DNA from 3 places in the Kineococcus gypseus genome. Region 3 is predicted to be linked to each of the others. Evidence: riboswitches for the same ligand, from Rfam matches in the RefSeq annotation. Region 3 holds a riboswitch; each other region holds the start of a gene.
The links. Region 3 has a riboswitch for thiamine pyrophosphate ahead of thiO (glycine oxidase ThiO). Riboswitches for the same ligand answer to the same signal wherever they lie in the genome.
Positions count from the first base shown of each region.

Region 1: another riboswitch for thiamine pyrophosphate. It lies ahead of thiM (hydroxyethylthiazole kinase); the one in region 3 lies ahead of thiO (glycine oxidase ThiO).
Region 2: another riboswitch for thiamine pyrophosphate. It lies ahead of ACRYMN_RS13215 (ECF transporter S component); the one in region 3 lies ahead of thiO (glycine oxidase ThiO).

Region 1 covers NZ_JBJLRD010000009.1:73,107-82,500, reverse strand. Annotated here, with positions in the region: gene thiD (bifunctional hydroxymethylpyrimidine kinase/phosphomethylpyrimidine kinase) at 1-512, opposite strand, end outside; gene thiE (thiamine phosphate synthase) at 509-1,177, opposite strand; gene thiM (hydroxyethylthiazole kinase) at 1,174-2,004, opposite strand; TPP riboswitch at 1,997-2,090, opposite strand; gene ACRYMN_RS05205 (GGDEF domain-containing protein) at 2,155-4,113, opposite strand; gene ACRYMN_RS05200 (response regulator) at 4,387-4,773, shown strand; gene ACRYMN_RS05195 (response regulator) at 4,770-7,745, shown strand; gene ACRYMN_RS05190 (sensor histidine kinase) at 7,742-9,109, shown strand; gene ACRYMN_RS05185 (DUF4383 domain-containing protein) at 9,106-9,394, shown strand, end outside.
Region 2 covers NZ_JBJLRD010000032.1:27,505-36,898, reverse strand. Annotated here, with positions in the region: gene ACRYMN_RS13255 (DnaJ C-terminal domain-containing protein) at 1-476, opposite strand, end outside; gene grpE (nucleotide exchange factor GrpE) at 598-1,212, opposite strand; gene dnaK (molecular chaperone DnaK) at 1,212-3,083, opposite strand; tRNA gene ACRYMN_RS13240 (tRNA-Gly) at 3,303-3,375, shown strand; gene ACRYMN_RS13235 (DUF3616 domain-containing protein) at 3,473-4,309, shown strand; gene ACRYMN_RS13230 (DUF3616 domain-containing protein) at 4,252-4,581, shown strand; gene ACRYMN_RS13225 (CbiQ family ECF transporter T component) at 4,658-5,413, opposite strand; gene ACRYMN_RS13220 (ATP-binding cassette domain-containing protein) at 5,566-7,143, opposite strand; gene ACRYMN_RS13215 (ECF transporter S component) at 7,136-7,753, opposite strand; TPP riboswitch at 7,805-7,908, opposite strand; gene ACRYMN_RS13210 (hypothetical protein) at 7,979-8,119, shown strand; gene ACRYMN_RS13205 (DUF4235 domain-containing protein) at 8,135-8,428, shown strand; gene ACRYMN_RS13200 (NAD-dependent epimerase/dehydratase family protein) at 8,499-9,394, opposite strand, start outside.
Region 3 covers NZ_JBJLRD010000042.1:16,955-26,348, forward strand. Annotated here, with positions in the region: gene moeB (molybdopterin-synthase adenylyltransferase MoeB) at 1-988, opposite strand, end outside; gene ACRYMN_RS15245 (thiazole synthase) at 1,039-1,848, opposite strand; gene thiS (sulfur carrier protein ThiS) at 1,845-2,090, opposite strand; gene thiO (glycine oxidase ThiO) at 2,087-3,223, opposite strand; TPP riboswitch at 3,213-3,322, opposite strand; gene thiE (thiamine phosphate synthase) at 3,355-4,035, shown strand; gene ACRYMN_RS15265 (YdeI/OmpD-associated family protein) at 4,063-4,671, opposite strand; gene ACRYMN_RS15270 (EAL domain-containing protein) at 4,681-7,044, opposite strand; gene ACRYMN_RS15275 (P-loop nucleotide/nucleoside kinase family protein) at 7,203-7,724, opposite strand; gene srmL (PheS-related mystery ligase SrmL) at 8,041-9,213, shown strand; gene ACRYMN_RS15285 (hypothetical protein) at 9,342-9,394, shown strand, end outside.

The DNA.
Region 1 (9,394 bases), on a different contig from region 3:
GTGCCGGTGCGCCGCATCAGCTCCTCGGCCTGGGCGGCGACCTCCTCCTCGTCGCGGGCCGGCTCGGCGCCCAGCAGCACCGCCGCCTCGGGCACGTTGGGGGTGACCAGGTCCGCCAGCGGCACGAGCTCGTCGCGCACGGCCGCGACCGCGGAGGCGTCCAGCAGCCGGTCGCCGCTGGTGGCGACCATGACGGGGTCCACCACGAGCGGGCCGGGGCGGCGCTCGCGCAGCACGGCGGCCACCGCCCGGGTGATCGCCGCGTCGGCGAGCATCCCGGTCTTGGTGGCGTGGACGGTCACGTCGTCGAGCAGCACCTCCAGCTGCTCGCGCACGAACGCGGCGGGCACCACGTGCACGGCGGCGACGCCGCGGGTGCTCTGCGCGGTCAGCGCGGTGAGCACGGCGGTGCCGTAGGCGCCGAGCGCGCCGAACGTCTTCAGGTCCGCCTGCACGCCCGCTCCCCCGCTGGGGTCGCTGCCGGCCACGCTCAAGGCGACGCGCGCGCTCACCGGGCCACCCCCGCACCGGACGGCGCGGCCCACGCGGCGCGCAGGGCTGAGGCGGCCGCGCGCGGGTCGGGCGCCGCGCACACCGCGGAGACGACGCAGACCCCGGCCACGCCGGTGCCGCGCAGCTCGTGCAGGTTCGCGGCGCCGATCCCGCCGATGGCCACGCACGGGGTGCCGGCGGCGGCCTCGACGACGGCGCGCACGCCCCCGGCGCCCAGGGGGGCGGCCGCGTCGGTCTTGGTGGGCGTGGCGTGCACGGGCCCGACGCCGAGGTGGTCCACGACGCCGGGGGGCACCGCGCGCGCCTGCTCGACGGTGGAGACGGACAGGCCCAGCAGCATCTGCGGGCCGAGCAGGCGGCGCACGTCCTCGGCGGGCAGGTCGGACTGGCCCAGGTGCACGCCGTCGGCGCCGGCGACCAGCGCGACGTCCACGGCGTCGTCCACCAGCAGCGGCACGCCGGTGCCCTCCAGCACCTCCTGCACCGCGCGCACCAGGGCCAGCAGGTCGCGGTCGCTCGCGCCCTTCTCGCGCACCTGCACCGCGTCCACCCCGCCGGCGACGGCGGCGCGCACCACGGCGGGCACCCCGCGCGGCCCGCACAGCGCGCTGTCGGTGACCAGGTACAGCGACGGGACGCGCGTGGACGGCACGCGCGCGCTCACGCGAGCCGCCCGCCGCGCTCGACGTCGGCGCGCAGCGCGGCGGCGTCCACGGCGTCGAGCTCGTCGACCCACGCGACGGCGAAGGAGCCGGGCCCGCCGGCGCGGGCGGCGGCGCGCTCGGCGGCCAGCGCCACGTGGGCGTGCGCGGTCACCGCCCCCAGCAGCGGGTCGCCGGCCGCGGCGGTGCACGCGGCGACCAGCGCGCCCAGCGCGCAGCCGGCGCCGGTGGTGCGCGTCAGCAGCGGGGAGCCGCCGCGCACGCGCACCTCGCGCCCGCCGTGCACGAGGACGTCCACCTCGCCGGAGACGGCCACGACGCCGCCGGTGCGCTCGGCGAGGCGGTGCGCGGCGGCCAGGGCGTCCTCGGCGCCGGCGGTGGAGTCCACCCCGCGCCCGCCGGTGCCGGAGCCCTCCAGGCCCAGCACCTCGGAGGCGTTGGCGCGCACCACGTCCGGGCGGTGCTGCAGCAGCTCGCGGGCCACCGAGGTGCGGAAGGCCAGCCCGCCGACGGCCACGGGGTCCAGCACCCACGGGGTGCCGGCCCCGCGCGCCGCCTCGGCCGCCAGCGCCATGGCGCGGGCCCGCTCGTCGTCCAGGGTGCCGACGTTGACCAGCACCGCGGAGGCCAGGCGCGCGAACTGCGCGGCCTCGCGGGGGTTGTCGACCATCGCGGGCGCGGCACCGGCGGCCAGCAGCACGTTCGCGGTGATCGTGGTGACCACCGAGTTCGTCAGGCACTGCACCAGCGGGTGCTCGCGGGCGACGGCGTCGCGGACGTCCGCGACCTGCTGCGCGCTCGGGCGCGCGGGGGTACTGACGGCTCCCACGCCGTGACATCCCTTCGTCAGCACTACCTGCGTCAGGTTCGACGGGTGTGATCTCAGCCCCTCGCGGGGCACCCCGTGTCGGTCGCGAACCTAGCACCGGCGCGGCGCGCCCCCGGGAGGGGGCGGGAGGGGCGGGGAGGGCGGGGGCGGCTAGCGCGCGACGGCGCCGGGCAGGGCGACGTCGCTGACGACGGTGGTGTCGCGCCCGGCGGCCTTGCCCTCGTACAGCGCCAGGTCGGCCAGGGCGATCACCTCGGCGGCGCTGAGGCCGGGCTGCCACTGCGCGACGCCGATCGTGCACGTCTGCCCGCGCGGGACGACGGCGCGGATGCGGTCGGCCACGGCGCGCGCCCCGGCGGCGCTGCACCCGGGCAGCGCCAGGACGAACTCCTCCCCGCCCCAGCGCGCCAGGGTGTCCACCTCGCGCAGGCACCCGGAGGCGGCGGTGGCGAACTCCTGCAGCAGCGCGTCGCCGGCCAGGTGGCCCTGCGTGTCGTTGTAGCGCTTGAAGTGGTCCAGGTCGACCAGGCAGAAGGACAGCGGCAGCCCCGAGCGCACGGCGCGGGCGATCTCCTGCGCGGTCGTCTCGTCCCAGCGGCGCCGGTTGGCCAGCCCCGTCAGCGGGTCGCGCTCGGCGGCCAGCGCCAGCTGGGTGAGCAGGTCGGCGCGCTCGATGCCGTGCGCGGCCTCCAGCGCCAGCACGGACACCAGCGCCCGCGCGGGGGCCGGCAGCTCCGCCAGGGGCTCGCGCCAGCACATGACGAGCAGCCCGGCGGTGCGCCCGCCCGCGGTGGTGATCGGCTGGTGGGCCGCCGAGGCGGCGCCGGGGAGGGCGGGCGGGCCGACCTCGAAGCGCGGCTCGCCGCTGCGGAACGCCTCGGTGAGCGCGCCCCCCTCGCCCGCGGGCACGGAGAGGGCGGTGGCGCCCTCGCCCCACACGGCGCGGGTGACCAGCGCGCCGCGCCCGTCGGGCTCGACCAGGTGCACCGCGTCGGCGCCGGTGGTGCGGGCGGTCACCTCGCACAGCACCTCGCGGGCGTCCTCGGCGGCGTTGAGGGAGCGCAGCGCCCCGCTGAGCAGCTCGGCGCTCTCGGCCTGCCGGCGCGACTCCTCCGCGCGGGCGCGCACGTCGGCCAGCAGCGCGTCGCGCTCGTCGCGGCCCAGGGCGAGCACGAGGCCGATGACGGCCGTCACGCACGCGAAGGCCTGCACCACCAGGGCGCGCAGCGCCGGGTCGGCCACGCCGGCGAACGGGCCGTGGCCGAGCAGGGTGGGCACGACGGCGGCGGTGCCGGTGAGCAGGCAGTGCCACACGACGGTGCGGCTGCAGCAGCGCAGCGCCGCCCACACGGTCAGCACGGGCAGCAGGAAGACCAGCGAGAGGCCGCCCACGGGCGCGAACTGCGCCGCGTACGCGGCGGCGGTCAGCGCGAAGACCGCGGTGCCCTCGGCCCAGCGGGGGCGCTCGGCACCGGCCGGGCGCGCGGCGCGCGGCGCGCAGCGCCCGCTGCCGGCGGCCAGGCGCAGGCCCGCGCACGAGAGCAGCAGCACGCTCAGGCCGTTGCGCGCCACCCACACCGGCAGGTCCAGCCACGTCGCGCGCCCGGCGTCCCACCAGGCGGCGGTGGGCCCGATCAGCGCGCCGGCGAGCACGGCCACGCCCACGGCGGCCAGCAGCCGCACCAGCGCGCGCACCCCCAGCAGCGGCCGGGCCGGGCCGGCGCCGGGGCACCAGCGGCGCAGCAGGGCGGTGAAGAGGAGCGTCTGCACCACGACCGCGGCGCTGGCGGAGGCGGCCACGAGGCCGGTGGCGCCGGTGTGCAGGTGCACGAGGACGCTGACGGCCGCCAGCAGCGCCGCGTCCAGGGCGCGGGCGAGGGGGCGGCGCGGGGCGGCGAACCACACGGCCGCCAGCCCGGAGCCGGCCGAGACGAGCGCGAGGGCACCGCCGTCGGGGACGGTGTGCCGGCTCAGCAGCAGCCCGGCGCCGGAGGCGGCGGCCCAGCCGGCCGAGGCCAGCGCGGTGCGCAGCGCGGCGCGCGGGGCACGGTGCGGGGCACGGTGCGGGGCGGCGCGCGGGGCACGGGGAGCGACGCCGGGGTGGTGCACGTCGGTCGTCCTCTCGCTCGGTCGTGGGACCGGCGCGGAGGCGGCTCGCTGCCGAACCGCGCCGTGGTGGTCTTCGGAGCCGGACGCGGCGGTCTTGAGCACGGTGGTCACCGTCGGTGAGCACGCGCCCGGCCGGCGGCACCGTCCCGGTCCACGCGTCGTCGCTGGGCGTTCAACCCCGGGCCCGCCGGTGCCGATGCCCCCCGGGGCGGGGACGGCGTCGCTGTGGACCCGCACGAGAACCGCACGAGACGAACCCCGGAGGGACCCGACATGGCCAAGGTGCTGGTCGTCGAGGACGACGCGGACATCCGCACGCTGCTCGACCTGCGGCTGCGCGCCGCCGGGCACCGGGTGCTGGGCGCCGGTTCCGCCGCGGAGGCGCGCGCGGTGCTGGACGAGCGCGGCGCGCCGGACGTGCTGGTCAGCGACGTGACCCTGCCGGGCACCACGGGCCTGGAGATGGTGCGCGAGCTGCGCGCCGACGAGCGCTTCGCGGGCCTGCCGGTGGTCTTCCTCAGCGGGCGCGTGCAGCCGGCCGACATCGAGGCCGGGCGCGCGCTGGGGGCGGTGTACCTGACGAAGCCGGTCGTGCTGAGCGCGCTGTGCTCGGCGATCGAGCAGGCCCTGGTCCCCGCCGGCACCAGCACCGGCTGGTGAGCGCCCGGCGGGCGGCGCCCCGGCCCCCCTGGTCGGTGGCCCGGGTCCTCACCGCGGGCCTGGTCCTGGCGCTGGCGGCGCTGCTGCTCGTGGGCGGCAGCGCCTACGCGCGCATCCACGCCCTGGTCGCCCAGGGCGCGCGGGTCGAGCGCACCCACGCCGACCTCGACGGCATCGCCGAGCTGCGCGTGCTGCTGCGCGACGCCGAGCGCGGCCAGCGCGGCTACGTCATCACCGGGCGCGAGTACTACCTGGAGCCGTACGAGGCCGCCGTCGACGACATCGACCCGGCCGTGCGCGAGCTGGCCGCGCGCACCGGCGGCACCGCCGCCGGCGCCGAGGCCAACGCCCGGGTGCGCGAGGCGGTCGAGGCCAAGCTGTCCGAGATGGCCGCGACCATCGAGCTGCGCCGCACCGCCGGCTTCGAGGCCGCCCGCGAGGTCATCGCGACCGACGCCGGGCGCAGGGCCATGCGCCGCACCACCGCCGCCCTGGACGAGCTGGAGGCCTCCGAGCGCGAGCTGCTGGCCGCCCAGCAGGGCGTCGCGGCCGCCGACGCCGCCCGCACCCGCGCCGTCATCGTGCTCGGCACCGCCGGTTCGGTGCTGCTGCTGGCGCTGGGCACCACCTGGGTGGTGCGCCGCCTGGTGCGCCCCGTGCAGCGGGTGGCCGCCGCCGCCGAGCAGCTGGCCGCCGGGCGGGTCGACCGCACCGCCGCGCTGGGCGGTCCCGCGGAGATCGTCGCCGTCGGCGAGGCGGTGAACACCGCGCTGGAGGCGCTGGTCTCCGCGCGCGACAAGGCCGTCGAGGCGGACCGGGCCAAGTCGGCGTTCCTGGCGACGATGAGCCACGAGGTGCGCACCCCGATGAACGCCGTGGTCGGGATGACCGACCTGCTGCTGCAGAGCCCGCTGAGCGAGCAGCAGCGCGAGCTGGCCGAGACGGTGCGCGACAGCGGCGACGCGCTGCTGCTCGTCATCGACGAGGTGCTGGACTTCTCGCAGCTGCAGTCCGGCAGCCTGCGCCTGGCCGACGAGCCGTTCGAGGTGCGCGCCTGCGTCGAGGCCGCCGCCGGCGCGGTGCGCCAGGACGCCGCCGGCAAGGGCCTGGAGCTGCTCGTGGACGTCGCCGCCGCGGTGCCGGCGGTGGTGCGCGGTGACGCGGCCCGGCTGCAGCAGGTCCTGGTGCACCTGCTGCGCAACGCCGTGGCGCACACCTGGCGCGGCGAGGTGGCCCTCGACGTGGCCCTCGACGCGGCTCCCGCCGTGACCCCCGCCGTGACCCCCGCCGTCGCTCCCGCCGGCGCGGGTGCGCCGCCGGTGCTGCGCTTCTCGGTGCGCGACACGGGCACGGGCATCCCCGCCGCCGAGGTGGCGCGGTTGTTCCGCTCCTTCGCCCCGCGCGACCCGTACGACCCGCGCGGCGGGGTGGGCCTGGGCCTGGCGATCTGCGCGGGGCTGGCCGGGGCGATGGGCGGTGCGCTGGGCGTGGACAGCACCCCCGGCGTCGGCTCGACCTTCGCGCTGCGCGTGCCGCTGGCCGAGGCGGCCACCGCGCCGGCCGCGCCGGCGCACCCGCGCGCCGAGCTGGCCGGGCGCGAGCTGCTCGTGGTGGACGACAACGCCACCAACCGCCGCGTGCTGGAGCTGCAGCTGCGCGGCTGGGGCGCCACCTGCACCGGCGTGGCCGGGGCCGGGGAGGCGCTGGCGCTGGTGGCCGCGGGCCGCACCTTCGACGGCGCGCTGGTGGACATGCACATGCCCGGCACCGACGGCGAGCAGCTGGCCACCGCGCTGCGCGCGCTGCCGGCCGGGCGGGAGCTGCCGCTGCTGCTGCTGACCAGCGGGCAGCGCCACCCCTCGGGCGCGGCGGCCGGCGCCGTCGACGCCGTGCTGAGCAAGCCGGTGCGCGCCGCCGAGCTGGAGCGGGCGCTGCGCGAGCTGCTCACCGGCCCGGCGCGCACCCCGCGCACCGGCGCACCCGCGACCGGTGCACCCGCGACCGGTGCGGCCGCCGCGAGCATCGCGGGCGGGGACGCCCCCGCGCGCGCCGGCGCCCCGCTGCGGGTGCTGCTCGCCGAGGACAACCCGGTCAACCAGAAGGTCGCGCAGCTGCTGCTGGCGCGCTTCGGCCACGACGTCGACACCGTCGCCGACGGCCGGCAGGCGCTGGAGGCGGTGCGCGCGCGGCGCTACGACGTGGTCCTCATGGACCTGCACATGCCGGTGCTGGACGGCGTGCGCGCCACCCGGCTGATCCGCGAGGAGGTGCCCGCCGAGCACCAGCCGCGCATCGTGGCCCTGACGGCCAGCGTGCTGTCCGAGGACCGCGAGGCGTGCCGGGCGGCGGGCATGGACGACCACCTCACCAAGCCCGTGCGCGCCCGCGAGCTGCAGGCCGCCCTGGCCGGCACCCGCGCGGCGGGCGCACCGGCGCACGCGCCCGCCGACGCGCCGGCCCACGCACCGGTCGAGGCGCCGGTCGAGGCGCCGGTCGAGGCGCCGGTCGAGGCGCCGGTCGAGGCGCCGGTGGAGGTGCCGGCGCTCGCGGTGCCGCTGGAGGTGCCGCTGGAGGTGGCGGTGCGCGCCCGCATCGCCGACCTGGGCGGGGCGGACACCGACGCCGACCGCGCCCTGTTCGCCCAGCTGCTCACCTCGTTCGTCCAGCGCGCCCCGGGCGCGGTGGAGGAGCTGGGCCGGGCGCTGGACGGCGGGGACGCGCGCGAGGTGGAGACGCGCGCGCACGCCCTGAAGGGCTCGGCGGCCAACCTCGGCGCCGAGCGCCTGGCCGGGCTGTGCGCCGCGCTGGAGGAGGACGCCCGCGCCGACCGGCCACCGGCGGCGGGGCGGCTGGAGGCCCTGCGGCAGGAGGTGGAGCGCACGTGCGCGACGTTCGGCGCGCTGGCGGAGGAGTTCGCCGCCGCGGTGGACCCGGGCGCGGCGGTGGCGGTGGACGGGCCGGTGGGCTGGTGAGCGCCGGGGTGGTCCCGCTCGCGCTGGGCGCGGCGGCCTCCGGCGCGGCCGCCCTCGCCGGGCTGGCCCTGGTGCGCGTGCGCACCGAGCGCGACGCGCTGCGCGAGCGGGTGCGCGCCCAGGCCGCGGCCGCCGAGGAGCGCGAGCGCTTCACGGCGGCGGTGCTCGACGGCACCGGCGCCGGCGTCGTCGTCGTCGACCCCGACGGGCGCCCGGTGCTGCTCAACGCCACCGCCCGCGCCTGGCACGGCCTGGACGCCGACGCCGACCCCGGCGCCCTGGACGCCGCCGGGCGCGACGGCTCCTGCGTCGTGCTCGGCCCGGACGGCGCCACGGCGCTGCCCGCGCACCGCGTGCCGGTGCAGCGCGCGCTGCGCGAGGGCTTCGTGCAGGACCTCGAGGTCGTCGTCGCGGTCGCCGGGCGCCGCCCGCGGCGCCTGGCGTGCTCCGGGCGCGTGGTGCGCGCCGCGGACGGCACCGTCCTGGGCGCGGTCGCGGTCATGCACGACGTGACCGCCGAGCGCGCCCGCGAGCAGGCCCTGGTGGCCGCCCACGTGGAGCTGGCCCAGCGCACCCAGGAGCTCGCCGACCGCGGCGAGGAGCTGGAGCGCTCCAACACCGAGCTGGAGCAGTTCGCCGGCGTCGCCAGCCACGACCTCAGCTCGCCGCTGGCGGTGGTCTCCGGCTACCTGGAGCTGATCGGGGACGTGCACGGCGAGGCCCTGGGCGAGCAGGGCCGCGAGTGGGTGCGCACCGCCCGGCGCGGCGTGGAGCGCATGACGGACCTGATGGACTCGCTGCTGCGCGCCTCGCGCACCGGCGGCGCGGTGCGCGCCGAGCGCACCGAGCTGGCGGAGGTGGCGCGCCTGGCCGTGCACGACCTCGACGCGGCCGTGCGCGCGGCCGGCGCGGTCGTGGAGGTGCCCGCGGACCTGCCCGAGGTGCACGCGGACCCGGTGCTGCTGCGCCAGCTGCTGCAGAACCTCGTCGGCAACGCCGTGAAGTACCGCGACGAGCGCCGCCCGTGCGCGGTGCGCGTCGGCGCCGCCCCCGACGGCGACGGCGGCTGGGAGGTCGCCGTGGCGGACAACGGCATCGGCATCCCCGCCGAGCACCGCGAGCGCGTGTTCGAGATGCACGTGCAGGTGGACCCCGCCGCGCGCGAGGGGCACGGCATCGGGCTGGCCACGTGCCGGCGGATCGTGGCCCGCCACGGCGGCACCATCCGCGTCGAGGGCACGCCCGGCGGGGGCACGACGGTGCGCTTCACGCTGCCGCGCCGCGCGGCGCTCGCTCCGGGCGCGGCGGGCCCGGGCGGCGCGGCGGTTTCAGCCGGTGCCGCCCGGGGCACCTGGAGTGCATGAGCCTGAACACGGCGGGCAAGGCGGGGGTGCAGCGGCCGCGCACCACGGCGGGGCAGCACCTGTCGCTGATCGTGGGCGTCCTGCTGGTCCTGCTGGGCCTGGGCGGGTTCCTGGTGACCGGCTTCGGCGACGTCACGGGCGGCACCCACGAGCAGCAGGTGATCGGTTTCGCCGTGAACCCGCTGGCGAACGTGCTGCACCTGGTGCTGGGGGCGCTGGGCCTGCTGGCCCGCACCGGCGCGCGCCGGGCGCGCGGGTACGGGCTGCTGCTGGTGGCCGCCGGGA
Region 2 (9,394 bases), on a different contig from region 3:
CCGCCGAACGGGCCGCCGAAGGGCCCGCCGGCGCCACCGGCACCGGCCCCGGCACCGCCCTGGCCGAACAACCCGCCGAGCAGGTCCTCGAAACCCGCCCCGCCGCCCGCGCCGCCGGGGGTGCCGAAGCGCACCCCGCCGGGCGCGCGGCCCTGGCCGAACAACCCGCCGAGCAGGTCCTCGAAACCCGCCCCGGTGCCGGGGCCCCCGGCGCCGTGGGCCGAGAACCGCGCACCGCCCCCGACCATCGCGCGCACGCCGTCGTACTGCCGGCGCTGCTCGGGGTCGGACAGGACGGCGTACGCCTCCCCGACCTCCTTGAAGCGCTGCTCGGCGGTCGGGTCACCCGGGTTGGCGTCCGGGTGCAGCGTCCGCGCCAGCTTGCGGTAGGCCTTCTTGACCTCCGCGGCGTCGGCGTCGTGGGAGACGCCGAGGACCGCGTAGAAGTCCTTCTCCGCCCAGTCCTGCATGCTCACCGGCGCCCCCTCCTCCCTGTGCTCGTGGTCGTGGTGCTCGTGGTCGTGGTGCTCGTGGTCGTGCTCGTCGTGCTCGTGGTCGTGCTCGTGGTGCTCGCGCTCGCCGGGACCGCCGCCGGGGTCATCCCTGCGGGTCGGCCACCGCGACGCGGGCCGGGCGCAGCACCCGCTCGCCGAAGCGGTAGCCCGGCTGCAGCACCTGCACGCAGGTGGCCACCTCGTACTCGTCGGAGTGGCTGTGCATGAGCGCCTCGTGCACCGCCGGGTCGAACGGCTCGCCGTTCTCGCCGTAGCGCTCCAGGCCGAACCTGCCCAGCGTCGCCTCGAGCTTGTCGGCGATCGCCGCGAACGGCCCGGTGAGGTCGCCGTGCTGGCGGGCCAGGTGCACGTCGTCCAGCACCGGCAGCAGCGCCTCGGCGACGCTGGACAGCGCCGCGGCCCGCGCGACGTCGCGGTCGCGGTCGACGCGCTTGCGGTAGTTGACGTACTCCGCGTTCAGCCGCTGCAGCTCCTCCAGGCGCTCGGCCGCCAGCGCCTGCGCGGCCTCCAGCTCCGCGTCGGCGGCGCCGTCGTCCGGCCCGCCCACGCTCGGGGCGGCCGGCTGCGCCGGGGCGTCGCCGCCCGCGGCGGGCGCCGGCTGCGCCGGCGCCTGCTCGCGGGGCTGACCCGTCTGCGGGTCGATGCGACGGCGGTCGCGGACGACCGGGCCCTGCGCGGTCTCGGTCTCCTCCGACATCACTTGTCCTTCTCGTCGTCGACGACCTCGGCGTCCACGACGTCGTCGTCGGCGGCGGGCTTGGTGAAGTCCGGGCCGGTGGAGGCGCCGGCGTCACCGGCGGAGGAGGCGTCGCCCTGGGCCTGGGCGTACATCGCCGAGCCCAGCTTCTGGCTGGCCTGCGCCACGGCCTCCGTCTTGGCCTTGATCTCGGCCGCGTCGGTGCCGCCCAGGGCGCTCTTCAGCTCCGCGACGGCCTTCTCGGTCTCCTCGCGGCCCTCGGCGGGCAGCTTGTCCGCGTTGTCGGCGAGGAACTTCTCCGTCTGGTAGACGAGGCTCTCCGCCTGGTTGCGGGCCTCGGCCTCCTCGCGGCGCTGCTTGTCCTCGTTCGCGTGCGCCTCGGCGTCCTTGACCATGCGCTCGATGTCCTCCTTCGACAGCGCGCTGCCGCCGGAGATGGTCATCGACTGCTCCTTGCCGGTGCCGCGGTCCTTCGCCGAGACGTGCACGATGCCGTTGGCGTCGATGTCGAAGGTGACCTCGACCTGCGGCACGCCGCGCGGGGCGGGCGCGATGCCGGTGAGCTCGAACGTGCCCAGCGGCTTGTTGTCGCGGGCCAGCTCGCGCTCGCCCTGGAACACCTGGATGAGCACCGAGGGCTGGTTGTCGTCGGCGGTGGTGAACACCTCCGAGCGCTTGGTCGGGATGGCCGTGTTGCGCTCGATGAGCTTGGTCATGATCCCGCCCTTGGTCTCGATGCCCAGGGACAGCGGGGTGACGTCGATGAGCAGGACGTCCTTGCGCTCGCCCTTGAGGACGCCGGCCTGCAGGGCGGCGCCGATGGCGACGACCTCGTCGGGGTTCACGCCCTTGTTGGGCTCCTTGCCGCCGGTCAGCTCCTTGACGACGTTCGTCACGGCCGGCATGCGGGTGGAACCGCCCACGAGCACGACGTGGTCGATGTCGGCGAGCTTGACGTCGGCGTCGCGGATGACGGCGTGGAAGGGCGCCTTGGTGCGGTCGATGAGGTCCTGCGTCATCTGCTCGAACTGCGCGCGGGTCAGCTGCTCGTCCAGGTGGACGGGGCCGTTCTCCGTCATCGACAGGTACTGCAGGGAGATGCCCGTGCTCGTCGCCGTCGACAGCTCCTTCTTGGCCTGCTCGGCGGACTCGCGCAGGCGCTGCATGGCGATCTTGTCCTTGGACAGGTCGATGCCGTAGGCGCCCTGCACCTTCTTCAGCAGGTGGTCGACGACGCGCTGGTCCCAGTCGTCACCGCCGAGGTGGTTGTCGCCGGAGGTGGCGCGCACCTGGATGGTGGAGAAGCCGTCCTCGTCCTTGCCGACCTCCAGGAGGGACACGTCGAAGGTGCCGCCGCCGAGGTCGAAGACGAGGATGAGCTCGTCCTCCTTGCCCTTGTCCAGGCCGTAGGCGAGCGCGGCCGCGGTGGGCTCGTTGATGATGCGCAGGACGTTCAGGCCCGCGATCTCGCCGGCCTCCTTGGTGGCCTGGCGCTGGGCGTCGTTGAAGTACGCCGGCACGGTGATGACCGCGTCGGTGACGGCCTCGCCCAGGTAGGACTCAGCGTCGCGCTTGAGCTTCTGCAGCGTGCGCGCGCTGATCTCCTGCGGCGTGTACTTCTTGTCGTCGATCGCGACGTTCCAGTCGGTGCCGATGTGGCGCTTGACGGAGCGGATGGTCCGGTCCACGTTCGTGACGGCCTGGCGCTTGGCGATCTCGCCGACCAGGACCTCGCCGTTCTTGGCGAACGCCACGACGGACGGGGTCGTGCGCCCACCCTCGGCGTTGGCGATGACCGTCGGCTCGCCGCCCTCCAGGACGGAGACGACGGAGTTGGTGGTACCGAGGTCGATGCCGACCGCACGTGCCATGGTGGTGAGTCCCCTCTCGACTGTTGAGCCTTCCTCGCTCAAGTCTGCCCACCGCGGGGGATCTGTCAACCCGGCGGTCACGCGCCTTGAGCCCACCCCGCTCAACCACCGGCGGGCGCCTCGTGTTCCCCCGGCCCTGCCGCGTCCGTGGGCGGCCGCGGCGTGCGTTAAGGTCGACGAGCCCGCCGGGGCGGCCGAGGAGGTCGTACGGGCGGACGTGCGGACGTAGCGCAGTTGGTAGCGCATCACCTTGCCAAGGTGAGGGTCGCGGGTTCGAGTCCCGTCGTCCGCTCAGCAGCGCCCCGGGCCCGCGGCCCGGGGCGCTCCGTCGTCCGGGCCCGGTGCGCTCGGGCCTGCCCGCGCGGCGGCGCCCTCACTAGGGTCGGCGCGTGGACGCTCCCGCGCGGCAGGTGCCGCTGCACTTCTCCGAGGCCTCCCGCGCCGGCTCGACGCACACCAATCTCTCCGCCGTGCGCGCCGACGGCGAGCACCTGTGGGTGGCCGGCGACGAGACCGCCACCGTCGAGCGCCTGACCGCCCGCCGCGACGCCGCCGGGCGGGTCGTCTCCTACGGCGAGGAGGTCAGCGTGCGCCTGGGCGACCTCGTCGAGCTGCCCGCCGGCGACGAGGAGGAGGCCGACGTCGAGGGCCTGGCGCGCAACGGCCCGTGGCTGTGGGCCGTCGGCTCGCACAGCCTCAAGCGCAAGCGGATCCGCTCCGGGGACACCGACGCCAAGGCCCGCAAGCGGCTGGCGAAGGTGGTGCGCGAGGAGAACCGCTTCGTGCTGGCCCGCCTGCCCGTCGACCCCGCCACCGGCCTGCCCGCCCGCCGCGCGCGGGTCGGCGGGCGGGAGCTGACCGCCGCCGTCCTCGGCGGGCGCGGGGACTCGCTGGCCGAGCTGCTGGCCGACGACGACCTGCTCGCCCCGTTCCTGTCGATCCCCAGCAAGGACAACGGCGTCGACGTCGAGGGCCTGGCCGTGCACGCCGGCGAGGACGGCGAGGTGCGCCTGTACGTCGGCTTCCGCGGGCCGGTGCTGCGCGGCTGGGCCGTCGTGGCCGAGCTGCGCCCGGAGACCGACCCGGACGACCCGCACCGGCTGCGCCTGTCGCGCTTCGAGGGGGTGCGCGCTACCGCCTGCACCTGCTGGACCTCGACGGGCTGGGCGTGCGCGACCTGTGCCCGCACGGCGACGACCTGCTCGTGCTGGCCGGGCCGTCGATGAGCCTGTCCGGGCCGGTGCGCGTGCACCGCTGGGTGGGCGCGGGCAGCACCGAGGTGGCCGGGGTGGTGCGCGCCGGGGACCTGCCGGTGGTGCTGGAGCTGCCCCACGGTCGCGGCGAGGACCACGCCGAGGGCCTCGCCGTGCTGCCGCCCGGCGCGCACGGCACCGAGCACGGCGAGCAGCTGCTCGTCGTGCTCGACTCCCCCGCCGCGCTGCGCCTGACCACCGAGCACGCCGTGCTCGCCGACGTGTGGGACCTGCCGCCGGCCTGACGCGCTGCGCGCCGCCGGGCCCGGGCGGTGCCCGGCCCCGGCAGCTCCCCTCGGCGCAGCGCCGTCACGACCGGCGTCAGGCCGGCGCGCCGAGCAGCGTCACGAGCAGCGGCACGGCCAGCACCGCCGCCCCTGCCAGCAGGCAGGCGGTGTCCGCCCGCCGCCAGGGCGCCGGCAGCGCCCAGGTGCGTCGGCCCCGCCCGGCGGCGCCGCGCGCGTCCATCGCCGTGGAGACCCGCCCGGCCCGGCGCACGGCGTCCACGAGCAGGCCGAAGGCCGTCGAGGCCAGCCAGCGCCCGCGCGAGAGCGGCCCGCGCCCCGGGCCCAGCCCCCGCGCCCGCCGCGAGGCGGCCAGCTGGTCCCACGCGTCGGCCAGCACGGAGAGCTGGCCCAGGGCCGCGACCACGGCCACCACGACCCGCCCGGGCAGGTGCAGCCGCTGCGCGAGGTGGTCGCCGGCCTCGCCGGGCTCCAGCCACGCCAGCAGCAGCGCGCCGGGCAGCACGAGCACCGCCAGCCGCAGCGCCGCCGTCAGCGCCGCCGTCAGCGGGTCGCCCCCGCCGGGCTCGCCGAGCAGCCACGCCGACCAGCCCACCGACAGCGCCCCGACCGCCCCCGGCAGCAGCCGGCGCGGCAGCGCCCGCCAGCGCTCGACGACCAGCGGCAGGCACAGCAGCTGGGCGGCCAGCCCCGCCGCGCCCGCCGCCCAGCCGGTCACGGCGAACGAGGCCGGCACCGCCAGCAGCGACAGGGCCAGCAGCGGCAGCGGGCCCACGTGCCGCACGAGGGGTCCGGGCCCGGCGCTGCGGCGCTGCGCCGGGGTGGGCGGCACCCCGTCCCCGTCGTCCTCCACACCCCGCACAGGCGCCCCCACAGGGTTGTCCCCAAGGCTGTGCCCACAGCTGTGGACAGAGCTGGGGACAGCGGCGCCGGCGGGGGCGTCGGCCGGGGCGTCGGCCGGGGTGCGGGCGAGGTGGTCCGCGCTCACGAGGCCCTCCTCGCCACCGGCCCCAGCGGCCCCACCGGCCCCACCGGCCCCACCGGCCCGGTGGCGCGGCGCCCGGCGCGCAGGTGCACCGCCGCGTCCCCGGCGGGGTCCAGCGCGCGCACGAGGTGCCCGTCGTGGCTGGCGGCGACCACCGCGGCGCCGTCGCGGGCGGCCGCGAGCAGCAGCCCGGCCACCACCGACCAGGTGGCGCGGTCCTGGCCAACCGTGGGCTCGTCGGCCAGCAGCACCGCCGGCCCGGCGGCCAGCGCCCCGGCCAGCGCCAGGCGGCGCTGCTCGCCGCCGGAGAGGCGGAACGGGTCCACCTCGGCGCGGTGGGACAGGCCCAGCAGCTCCAGCAGGGCGTCGGCCGTGACGGTGGGCAGCCCCAGCGCCGCGGCGCTCGCGGCCGCCTCGGCGCGCGCGGTGGTGCGCACGAACGCGTGCTCGGGCGTCTGCGGCACCCACGCCGAGCGCGCGGCCAGCTCCCGCGAGCGCCACCGCCACGGCTGCGGGGGCAGCCCGGCGGCCAGGGCGCGCGCGGCGCGCAGCTCCCCGGCGCTGGGGCGCACCAGGCCCGCCAGCACCGCCAGCAGCGAGGACTTGCCCGAGCCGCTGGTGCCCACCAGGGGCGTGGTGCGCCCGGCGGGCACGTCCACGTCCACCCCCGTCAGGACCGCGGCCGGCGCGGAGGGGCGCAGCCCGCGGCGCCGGCGCACCAGGCCCAGGCCGCGGCCGGTGAGGGCGTCGCCGGCCAGGGGCCCGCCGGCGGGCAGGCGCGGGGTCAGCAGGCCGGCGGGCACGTCGGCCGGGCGCGGCGCGGGCGCACCGGGCAGCCACAGCTCCCCCTGACCGGCGCCGGCGGTCAGCACCCGCGCCGGCGGGCCGTCCGCCGCGAGGCGCCCGTCGCGGCCCAGCAGCACGACGCGGTCCACGTGCGGCGCCCACCCGGCCAGGTCGTGGTCGACGACGACGAGGGTGCGCCCGGCGGCGGCCCCCAGCACGGCGGCGCGCACCGCCGCGGCGGTGGGGGCGTCGAGCATCGAGGTGGGCTCGTCCAGCAGCAGCACCCCGGGCAGCAGCGCGAGCACCCCGGCCAGGGCCAGTCGCTGGCGCTCGCCGCCGGAGAGGGTGGCCACCTCCCGCTCGCGCCCGGCGGTGAAGCGGGCCGCGGCGTGGGCGCGCGCCACGCGCTCCCACACCTCCTCGCGCGCCAGGGCGAGGTTCTCCGGCCCGAAGGCGGTGTCGCGCCCGGCGGTGGCGGCCACCACCGCGTCGAGGGGGTCCTGCAGCAGCAGCCCGGCGGCGCCGGGGCGGGCCGCGGCGCCGCCGACGAGGACCTCGCCGGCGGCCACCGGCTCGCCGCCGGGCGCCTCCTCCAGCACGCCGGCCAGCGCGCGCAGCAGGGTGGACTTGCCCGAGCCGCTGGGCCCGGCCAGCAGCACCCGCTGCCCGGCGGGCACGTCGAGGTCGACGTCGCGCAGCACGGGCGCGGCGGCACCGGGCGGGGTGACGACCAGCCCGCGCACCCGCAGGGCCGCGGGCGCGGCGGGCGCCGGGCGGACCGCCTCAGCCACGCCGGCGGTGCTCGTGGCCCGCGGCGAACGCGGACAGCGCACCGGCGCGGGCCAGCGCGCGCACCAGCGCCCAGCCGCCCAGGCCGGCGACCAGCGCGCCGGAGAGCGCGAAGAAGCCCAGGTAGACGAGCTTCCAGTCGAAGCCCCAGTCGGCGTAGTAGACGCTCCACTCGTAGGCGACGACCTCCAGGGCCGCGGCCAGCACCCCGCCGAGGACGGCGACGCCCAGGCTCCAGCGCCGCCACAGGAAGACCGCCACGGCGATCTCCACGCCCAGGCCCTGCAGCACGCCCGAGATGAGCACGCCGCCGCCCCAGCGGTTGCCCAGCAGGGCCTCGACGGTGGCGGCGACCACCTCCGCGAGCAGGGCCGCGCCGGGGCGGCGCACCACGAGGGCCGCCACGACGGCGGGCAGCAGCCACACGCCGGCGACCAGGCCGGCCAGGGGGGCGAAGACGTTGAAGGCCGGGCTGAAGACGTTGTACGCCTGGTCCCAGCCCCAGAAGACGACGCCGAACGCGACGCCGAGCACGGCGGTGGTGACGACGTCCACGGTGCGCCAGCGGCCGGCGGGGCGGCGCGCGGACTTCTGCAGCGAGGTGGTGCTCACGGTGTCCTCCCGGGTCCCAGGAGGGGGACCCGGGGCGCACGCGGCCCCGGATCGAGGTGGTACCCGACTCCCTACGCCGGTGCTAACCGGATCAGGTCGAGGGTCTGCGGCTGCCCGCACTCTCAGCGCCCCGCGGCGCTCCCCTGTCGTTCGCGGCACACCCTACCCCCCGGCACGGGTCCCGCGCCGGGCCGGCGCCGGGCCGGCGTCGGGGAGGATGGGGGCGTGCTGCGACACCTGCGTGGACCCGACGGCGGCCCCTCCCGGGGGGTGCGGCTGATCACCGTCGTGCTCATCGTGGCGCTGCTCGGCGCGGCCGCCACGGCGCTGCTGCCGGCGCTGCGCTGGTTCCTCGACCTGCTCTAGGGCAGGGTGCTCGCCATGAGCTCGATCATCTGGAAGCTGGTGGGTCCCGGGGCAGGAGTGCTCTCCGCCGCGGTCGCGAGCCGCGTGACGCGGAAGGTCTGGGTGACGCTGACGAAGAGCCCGCCGCCGGACAACCCGGAGGACCCGGACGTGGCGTGGAGGGAGGCGGTGGCCTGGGCGCTGGCCTCCGGGGCGATCATCGGCGTGACGCGCCTGCTCGTGGAGCGCCAGGCGGCGGTGTGGTACCGCAAGAGCTTCGGCGAGCAGCCCCCCGGCCTGGGCGCCGGGCGCGACGGCCGCGACGTCTGACAGCGCGCCGCGAGGCCCGAGGTCCGAGGTCCTCGACGCCTGGAGCCCTCGGCGCCCGCCGCGGCCGCGCTCAGCCCCAGCGGGCGGCGAGGCGGTCGTGGCGGGCGTCGGCCCCGGGGTCGGCGCGGCGCAGCCGCGCGGTCGCGTCGTGGTGCTCGACGATCTCCCGGGCGCCGGCGGTGAAGGTGGTGGTGGCCGCGAAGCCGGGCACCAGGCGCTTGACCTTGGTGTTGTCGAAGACCACCGAGTGCGCCTTGTCGCCCAGCAGGCTCTCCCCGCGGGAGGGGTCGTCGCGGGCGATGGCGTCGGAGGGCACGTGCACGAGCAGCGGCTCGTCCACCCCGGCGGCGCGCGCCAGGGCGCGGTGCACCGCGTCCCAGGTGAGGACCTCGTCGGAGGTGATGTGCACCGCCTCGCCCGTCAGGGCCGGCTCGCCCAGCAGGGGCACGAAGCCGCGCGCGAAGTCGGCGTGGTGGGTGAGCACCCACAGCGAGGTGCCGTCGCCGTGCACCACGACGGGCGCGCCGCGGCGCATGCGCTCCACGGCGCTCCAGCCGCCGTCCAGGGGCACCGAGGTGCGGTCGTAGGTGTGGCTGGGGCGCACCACCGCGGCCGGGAAGCCGTCCTCGCGCAGGGCGCGGGCCAGCAGCTCCTCGCAGGCGATCTTGTTACGGGAGTACTGCCAGAACGGGTTCCACAGCGGCGTGGACTCGGTGATGGGCAGGTGCCCGACGGGCTTGCGGTAGGCGGAGGCGCTGGAGACGAACCAGTACTGCCCCACCCGCCCGCGGAAGGTCTCCACGTCGGCGGCGACGTGCTCGGGGGTGAAGGCGAGGAAGTCCACCGCCACGTCGAACTCGTGCCCGCGCAGCGCCTCGCGCACGGCGGCGACGTCGCGCACGTCGGCCGTGAGCCGGCGCACCCCCTCGGGCAGGGGCCGCTCGGCCGCCGAGCCGCCGCGGTTCA
Region 3 (9,394 bases):
GCAGCTCGGCCAGCGGCACCAGGACCGAGCCGGGGATGGCGTGCGCGGCGTGCTCGTCGGGTTCGCGCACGTCCACCAGCACGAAGCCGTCGCGGCCGGCAGCGCGCTCGCGCAGGCGGTGCGCCAGCTCGGCGGCCTCGACCTCCGGCACGTCCGGCGCGTCCGCCCCGTCGGCGCCCGCCGCCTCGGGGGAGGGTTCGCGGTCCGGCGCCCCCTCGACGGGCTCGAGGGCGGTGACCGGGGCGCGGCGCGGGTCCGGCGCCAGGCGCAGGGAGCGCCACGTGCCCGCCAGGGCGTCGTGCACGAGGACCTGCCCGAGCAGGCTGCGCCCGGCGCCGGTGATCAGCTTGAGCGCCTCGGTGACCATCGCCGAGCCCACCGCGGCGCACACCGCGCCCAGCACGCCGGCCTCGCCGCAGGAGGGCACGGTGCCCGGCGGCGGCGGGGCGGGGAAGAGGTCGCGGTAGGTGGGCCCGCGCCCGTCCCAGAACACCGCGACCTGCCCGTCGAAGCGCAGCACCGCCCCCCACACCCACGGCACCCCGGCCAGCACGCACGCGTCGTTGACGAGGTAGCGGGTGCCGAAGTTGTCGGAGCCGTCCACGACGAGGTCGTAGCCGGAGACGACCTCCAGGGCGTTCTCGACCGTCAGCCGCCCCGGGTGCGTGACCACCCGCACGAGGGGGTTCAGCCGCGCCACGGCGTCGGCGGCGCTGTCCACCTTGGGCCGGCCGACGTCGGCGGTGCCGTGCAGCACCTGCCGGTGCAGGTTCGACTCCGAGACGTCGTCGCCGTCGACGACGCCGAGGGTGCCCACGCCGGCGGCCGCCAGGTACAGCAGCGCCGGGGAGCCCAGCCCGCCGGCGCCGACGACGAGGACGCGCGCGGCCTTCAGGCGCCGCTGGCCCAGCTCGCCGACGCCCGGCAGCAGCAGCTGGCGCGCGTAGCGGGCGCGCTCCTCGCCGGTCAGCTCCGCGGCGGGCTCCACCAGGGGGCCGGGGGACGCGGGGGACGGGGGGGACGCGGGGGACGGGGGGTTCACGCGCCCTCCCCGAACTGCGCCAGCCCCTGCCAGGGGGAGGACGCCTGCGCCAGCGCGCGCCGCGGGACGCGCCCGGCCAGGTGCGCGGCGCGCCCGGCCAGCACGGCGTGGCGCATCGCGGTGCCCATCAGCTCCGGGTCGTGGGCGCGGGTGACGGCGGTGGCCAGCAGCACCGCGTCGCAGCCCAGCTCCATCGCCAGGGCCGCGTCGGAGGCGGTGCCGATGCCGGCGTCGAGGACGACGGGCACGCAGGCGCGCTCGACGATGAGGGCGATGTTGTGCGGGTTGAGGATCCCCAGGCCGGTGCCGATGGGCGCGCCCAGCGGCATCACGGCCGCGCAGCCGGCGCGCTCCAGGCGCAGGGCCAGCGCGGGGTCGTCGTTGGTGTAGGCCAGGACGGTGAAGCCGTCGTCGACGAGCTGCTCGGCGGCGTCGAGCAGCTCGACGGCGTCCGGCAGCAGGGTCTCCTCGTCGGCGACGACCTCCAGCTTCACCCAGTCGGTGCCCAGCGCCTCGCGGCCCAGGCGCGCGGTCAGCAGCGCCTCGCGCGCGGTGCGGCACCCGGCGGTGTTGGGCAGCACCTGCACGCCGGCGCGCTCGAGCACGTCGAGCAGGGAGCCGCGCGCGGCGGGGTCCACCCGGCGCAGCGCCACCGTGGTCAGCTCCGTGCCCGAGGCGCGCAGCGCCCGCTCGAGCACGTCGTGGTTGGCGGCGCCGCCGGTGCCGGTGATCAGCCGGGAGGTGAACTCCCGCCCGGCGATGGTCAGCGGGTCGTGCGCGGTGGCGCGCAGCGTCGGCGCGCTCACCCGCCCGCCACCGCCCGCACCAGCTCCAGGCGGTCCCCCGCCGCCACGGGCGTGGACCCCCACGCCCCGGCGGGCACCACCTCCTCGCCCAGCGCCACCGCCGTGCCGCGCCCGGCCTCCAGCCCGGGGGCGAAGGCCGCCACCACGTCGGCGACGCTGGCGCCGTCCGGCACGCGCAGCGCCTCGCCGTTCACCAGCACCTCCAGCTGCTCCGCCAGGACCGCCCGCTCGAACCCGCTCACCGCACCCCCACCTCCTCGCGGGCCGCGGCCCGCGCTCCGAACCGGCCCGGGTCGCACGCGGCGACCTCGGGCGGGACCTCGACGCCGTCGGCGAGGTCGGCGACCGCGTCGGCCGTCACCCCCGACAGCAGCACCCCGTTGCGGTGGTGGCCCACCGCCAGCAGCAGCCCGGGCACCTCGCCGAACCCGATCAGCGGCAGGTTGTCGGGCGAGCCGGGGCGCGAGCGCGCCAGCACCTCCACCAGCTCCAGCTCCGCCACGGCCGGCACGAGGGCCTGCGCGTCGCGCAGCAGGTCGTGCACGCCGCCGGCGGTGACGGTCTCGTCGAAGCCGCGGTCCTCGCTGGTGGCGCCGACGACGAGCTCGCCGTCCTCGCGCGGCACGAGGTAGACGTCGCGGTCGCGCACGACGCCGCGCACGGTGCGCTGCAGCACGTGCTCCCCCTCGGGCATGCGCAGCCGCGCCACCTGCCCCTTGACCGGGCGCACCGGCGCGTGGGCCTGCGCGCGCGCCCCGGTGGCCAGCACCACCAGCGGCGCGCGCACCTCCCCGCCGCCGGCCAGGCGCACGCCCACCGCGCGCCCGCCCACCCGCAGGACCTCCCCCCGCGCGGGCAGCACCTGCACACCGCGGCGCCCGGCGGCCGTGCGCAGCGCCCGCAGCAGCGAGCGCGGGTCCACCTGGTGGTCGCCGGGCACGAGGGTCCCGCCGGAGACGGCCGGGTCCAGCAGCGGCTCCAGGCGCCGGCACTCCCGCCCGCTGAGGGCCCGCACGTCCAGCCCGAGGCGCTCCTGGGTGCGGCGCACGTCGGCCAGGCGGGCGCGGTCGCCGGCGTCCAGGGCCACCACGAGCGTGCCGCAGGCGCGGTGCGCGACGGGCGAGCCGGAGGCGGCGGCCGCCTCGGCGGCGTAGCGGGCGAAGCCCTCCGCGGCCAGCAGCCCCAGGCCCAGCAGGTCGTGCTCGCCGTGGTGCAGCTCGCTGACGGGGGCCAGCATCCCGGCGGCGGCGCGGGAGGCGCCCTCGCCGGGGTCGGGGTCGACCAGGACCACGGAGCGGCCGCGCTCGGCCAGCCGCCACGCGCACGCGGTGCCCACCACGCCGCCCCCCAGGACGACGACGTCGCACGTCAGCACGGCACCCTCCCTCCGCCGGCACGACCCGGAGCAGGTTCGACGGTCGGCGAGTGCGCTCGCCCTCTCAGCCCGCGATCCCGGGCTCCCGTGGTGCGCTCACCCTACCTGCGGCTGCTGGCACACTCGCGCGGGTGCCGAGCGCCCCGGGGACCCCCGCCACCACCGACCCGCGGGCGGCGCTGCGCGCCGCCCGCCTGTACCTGTGCACCGGCGCGCGCCGGCGCGAGGGCGACCTGGAGCAGTTCCTCGACGCGGTGCTGGCCGCCGGCGTGGACGTCGTGCAGCTGCGCGAGAAGCACCTGGAGGCGGCCGAGGAGCTGGAGCTGCTGCAGGTGCTGGCCGCCGCGGCCGCCCGCCACGGGCGCCTGCACGCCGTCAACGACCGCGCCGACGTGGCCGCCACCGCCGGCGCGCCCGTGCTGCACCTGGGCCAGCGGGACCTGCTGCCGGCGGCCGCGCGGCCCCTGGTGGGGCCGGCGACGGTGATCGGCCGCTCGACGCACTCCCCGGCGCAGTTCGACGCCGCGGTGGCCGACGCGGACGTGGACTACGCGTGCGTGGGCCCCACCTGGGCCACCCCGACCAAGCCCGGCCGCGCGGCCACCGGCCTGGAGCTGGTGCGCCACGCGGCCGCGAGCGCCGGCGCCACCCCCTGGTTCGCCATCGGCGGCATCGACCCGTCCACCGTGGAGCAGGTCGTGGACGCCGGCGCGCGGCGGGTCGTCGTGGTGCGGGCCGTGACGGAGGCGGACGACCCGGCCGGGGCCGTCGCGGCGCTGCTGCGCGCGCTGCCGGGACCGGCCGCGGGCTGAGCCGGCCGCCGGCTGAGCCGGGCGCGGTCAGGACGGCGGTGCGGGCCGGGCGCGCTGCGGGTACGGGGTCTCACCGCGCGCGAGCATCGCGACGAACTGCGCGATGCGGCGCTCGCGGGTCTCGGCCCGCTTCACCGAGCCCAGGCGGTGGATCAGGGCGTAGCGGTTCGTCCTCGTGAGCACCTCGAACATCGCCCGCGCCGCCGGGTCGGCGGCGATCGCGGCGGCGAGGTCGTCCGGCACCTCGGCCTCCGACGGGGGCGCGTACGCGGCCGCCCAGCGCCCGTCGGCCTGCGCCGCGGCCACCGCCGCGCGGCCCGCCGGCAGCACCCGGCCCTCGGCCTCGAGGCGGGCCACGTTCGCCACGTTGCGCTGCGACCAGGCGCTGCGCGGCCCGCGCGGGGTGTAGCGCACCAGCGAGGTGTGCTCGTCGCGCCTGCGGCCCTGCCCGTCGATCCAGCCCACGCACAGCGCCTCGTCCACGGCCTGCTGCCACGTCAGCGACGTGACCGTGCCCCCCTTGCGGCCCAGCGCCAGCCACACCCCCGGCGAGGTGGCGTGGTGCTCGAGCAGCCACGCGCGCAGCGCGGCGGCGTCCGCGACGACCAGCTCCTGAAGCTCCCCGCTCCCGGTCACGGCTCCACGCTAGGTGCCGCCCCCGACACCACCGCCGACACCGCCCGGGGCCGGGGCGGGGACGGCGGGCGGGGCGGGGGCCGCCAGGGAGCCCAGGTGCGCGCCGGCGGCGCGCGCCAGCGCGCGCAGCGTCTGCTGCTGGGTGCTGTTCAGCGTGCGCGGTCGCTGGTCGAGCACGCACACGGTGCCCAGCAGGTGCCCGGCGGCGTCGGTGACGGGGGCGCCGGCGTAGAAGCGCACCCGCGGGCCGCCGGTGACCATCGGCAGGTCGCGGAAGCGGGCATCCAGGGTGGTGTCGGGCACCTGCAGCAGCTCACCGGCGTCCAGGGCGTGCCGGCAGAAGCTGCGCTCGCGCGGGCCGGTGAAGGGCGCGAGGCCCACCGTGGCGCTGACGTGCTGCTCCCGCTCCCCGACGAAAGTGACCGCGGCGGCGGGGACCTCGGCCACGCGCGCGGCGATGGCGCTCAGCTCGCGCAGCACCGGGTCCTCCGGTCCCGCGGCGGCGGCGTGCCGGTCGGCGGAGCGGGCGCGGGCGCGCTCCGCCGCCGGGTCCGGCGCGCCGGGCGCGGGCCCCTCGGACGCGGACGCGGGCGCCGGGGTGGACGCGGTGAAGTCCAGGAGCTCGACCTGCTCGGCGGGCACCGGGCGGCTGAAGTGGTAGCCCTGCAGCAGGTCGTAGCCCATCTCGGCCAGCAGCGTGCGCGTGGCCTCGTCCTCCACCCCCTCGCCGACCACCTCCAGGTCCATGCGCTGCGCCAGCTGCGCCACGGCGCGCACGATCGCCTCGTCCCCGCCGCCGCGCAGCGCACCGGCGACGAAGCGGCGGTCCACCTTCAGCTCGTCCAGGGGCAGGTCCTGCAGCATCGCCAGGCTGGTGTAGCCGGTGCCGAAGTCGTCCAGCGCGATGCGCACCCCCAGCGCCCGCAGCTGCGCCAGGGTCGCGGCGGCGCGGCGCGGCTGGGCGGTCACCGCGGACTCGGTGACCTCCAGCGCCAGCAGGTGCGCGGGCACGCCGGCGCGCTCGAGGTGGGCGCGCACCTGCTCGGCCAGCCCCTCGTGGGCGAGCAGGCGGGCGGACAGGTTCACCGACACGCGCAGCGGGCGCCCGCGGCGCGCCCACGTCGCGGCCTGCTCCAGCGCCTCGCCCAGCACGCGGTCCGTCAGCCCCACGATCACCGAGGTGCGCTCGGCCAGGGGCAGGAAGGCGCCGGGGGGCAGCAGCCCGCGCTCGGGGTGCTGCCAGCGCACCAGCGCCTCCACCCCGCGCACCCGCCGGCTGTGGGCGTCGACGAGCGGCTGGTAGTGCACGCGCAGCTGCCCCTCGGCCACCGCGGTGCGCAGCTGCGCCTGCAGCTGCAGCTCCCCGGCGCTGCGCTCGTCCATCTGCGCCTCCCACAGCGCGGCGGGGCGGTCGGCGCGCCGGGCCGCGTGCAGGGCGGTGTCGGCGCGCTGCAGCAGGGTCGTCAGGTCGGTGCCGTGCTGCGGGGCGAGCACCACGCCAAGGGTGACGTCGACGTCGACGTCGATGCCGTCCACCGCGAAGGGGCCGCCGACCCCGCGGGTGACCTCCTCCACCAGGCGGTTCAGGTCCACGCCGGGGGCGCCGCCGCGCACCGGCTGCGGCAGGCGCGGCAGCCACACCGCGAAGTCGTCGCCGCCCAGGCGGGCGACGGCGCCGAGCCGGCCGGTGGTGCGCAGCTGGGCGCGGGCCACCTGCCGCAGCAGCTCGTCGCCGCCGTCGCGGCCCAGCGCCTGGTTCAGCTCGCCGAAGCGGTCCAGGTCCAGCAGCACCAGCGCCCCCGGGCGCTCGGGGTCGGCGGCGGCGAGGTCGCGGGCGACGACCTGCGCCAGGCCGCGCTCGTCGAGCAGGCCGGTCAGCGCGTCGGTGGTGGCCAGCAGCCGGGTCCGCCGGGTCAGCAGCCCCGTGATCGCGCCGGTGGAGGCGGTGATGACCACGAGCAGGACCACGTGCAGCGCGGCGGAGCCCGGCGGCTGCCCCGCGCGCAGCGCCAGGGAGGTGACGACCAGCGCCGCGGTGCTGTGGACCACCGCCTGCCGCCGCGGCAGGAAGAGCGCGCCGTAGACGACCACCCAGCCGGTGAACATCGCCACCGCCGCGCTGGGCAGGCCCCCGCCGGCGGCGTGCACCGCCGTCGCGATCACCCCGGTGCTGGACAGGACCAGCACGTGCGCGGCGGGCACCGGCAGGCGCCGCGCGCGCACGAGCCCGGCGCACACGAGCAGCGCCAGAGCGCCCAGCACGGCCGTCAGGGGCCGGTCCACCCCGCCCCAGGCGCCGCTCGCGGCCACCGCCTGCAGCAGCACGCCGCCCGTGCCGAAGAAGACGGCCAGCGTCACGCGGCTGTCGATCACGGTCTCGTCCTCCTCCCGGGCGTCGGTGCGCGGGCCACCTGCGGCTGGAGGGCACCTGCACAGGGGCATCGACGCGCCGGGGGCGCCGCTGAAGGAGGACCACCCGTCGGGCGGCAGCGGCCCGCGCTCCCGCGGGCACGTGCACCCGCACCGGGGCCTCAGGTCGTCCCCACCTCCAGCGTGGGCCAGCGCTCGCGCGCCCACGCCAGCCAGGTGGACCACCCCGGCGGCGGGCCGGGCACGTCCGCGCCGGCGAGCTCGTCGGGCCCGGGGGCCTCGAAGCGCTCGCGCCAGGCGGCGACGTCGGCGGCGGGCATGGGGAAGTTCTCGTGGGGCGCGCTCGCCCAGCGCTGCGCGATGCGGGCGAGCTGCACGTCCGGTGCGACGGGCAGGTGCACGACCCGGCAGGACGCGCCGACCTCCCCGGCCAGCCGGCGCAGCGCCGAGCGCTCGTCCCGGCTCCACAGGCCGAAGTCCAGCACCACGCCGGTGCCCAGCTGCAGCACCCGCAGCGCCACCGTGATCAGCCGGCCCTCCAGGACGTCGCGCCTGCCGCCGCCGTCCAGGGACTCGCCGAGCAGCGGGCGGTGCCACTCGTCGGGGGTCAGGCGCAGCGCACCGCGCGACCTCGCCAGCTCCCGCGCCAGGGTGGTCTTGCCGGCGCCGGGCAGCCCGACCATCAGGAAGAGCGTGGCGGTGGAGGCAGGGGGGAGGCGAGGGGGCACGAGGACGCTCCGGGCACCGGGGCTCCGACGGGGGGACGGCCCATCCACGCTACCCGCGCACCCGTGCGCTCGCGGGACCGCGGCCGCCTCGCACGGCGGTGACGGTGGGGGCGGTGCGCGCTACCGTGGGTCCGTGCTCCGGCTCACGACCTCCTTTCCCCGCCCTCGGCTGCTGAGCAGCCGTGAGGGCGCCGAGGTCTGCCGGTAGCCGCTCACGGGGCCGTCGGCCGGGGGTGGAACCTCCCCGCACCGACCACGCGAAGGAAACCCCGTGAACACCTCCGTCCCTCCCCCGCGCTCCGCCCTGCTGCCCGCGCGCGACCTGCTCGCGGCGCTGGAGCTGCGCGGCCTGACCGACCCCGCCCAGGGCCCGCACGCGGTGCAGCTGCTGCTCGACGAGGTGCTGGCCGCCCTCGTCGGCGAGTGGGGCTGCGACCTGCGGCTGCGTCGGCTGCACCCCCTGGTCGCGGTCGAGGACAACTACGACCGGCTGGGGTACGCACCCGGTGACGTCACCCGCGACGCGCGCTACAGCCGCTACGTCGCCGAGAACGTGATGCTGCGCAGCCACACCAGCGCGGGCGTGCCGCTGGTGCTGCGGGAACTGGCGGCCGCGCGTGCGGCCGTGGCGGACCCCGGGAGCCGGCTCGACGTGCTGCTGGCGCTGCCGGGGGTGGTGCACCGCCGCGACAGCATCGACCGCCTGCACGTGGGCACGCCGCACCAGGTGAACCTGTGGCGCATCGTCGAAGCTCCCGGCGCGCTGCCCGGCCCGGACGACCTGCGGCGCACGGTGGCCGTGGTGGTGCGGGCCGTGCTGCCGGGGGCCGAGTGGCGCACCACCCCGGCGGTGCACCCCTACACCCGCGAGGGGGTGCAGGTGGACGTGCGCACCGACGCGGGGTGGGTCGAGCTGGCCGAGTGCGGCCTGATCGCCGAGCACGTCGTGGCCGGGGCCGGCCTGGACCCGGCGCGCGTCGGCGGGCTGGCGCTGGGCACCGGCCTGGACCGAGCCGTGATGCTGCGCAAGGGCATCGACGACATCCGCCTGCTGCGCTCGGACGACCCGCGGGTGGCCGCGCAGCTGCAGGACCTGCTGCCCTGGCGGCCGGTCTCGCACCGGCCCCCGGTGCGCCGGGACCTGTCCGTCGTCACCGACGGCGACGTCGACGCGGAACTGCTCGGCGACGCCGTGCGCACCGCCCTGGGCGGCGCCGCCGAGGACCTCGAATCGGTGGACGTGCTCGCCTCCACCGCCCACGAGGACCTGCCGCCGGCGGTGCGCGAGCGGCTGGGCACCCGGCCCGGGCAGGTGAACGTGCTGCTGCGGGTGGTGCTGCGCCCCCTCGGCCGCACGTTGACCGACGAGGAGGCGAACCGGCTGCGCGACCGCGTCTACGCCGCCGTGCACCGCGGGCCGGTCACGGAGTGGGCCTGCGGGTGAGCCCGGGACGGGGTCCCGCCGCGGCGGGACCCCGTCGGCGTTGATGCCGCCCCCGTCGCTGACGCGGGACCGCGCGCCGGGACCCCGGGGGCGTTGCGCCCGCGCGCGGTCGCGGCGACGCTGGCGCCGTGAAGCGCCGCTGGGTTCCCGCCCCCGCACCGCGGGACGCCGGTGCGAGGGT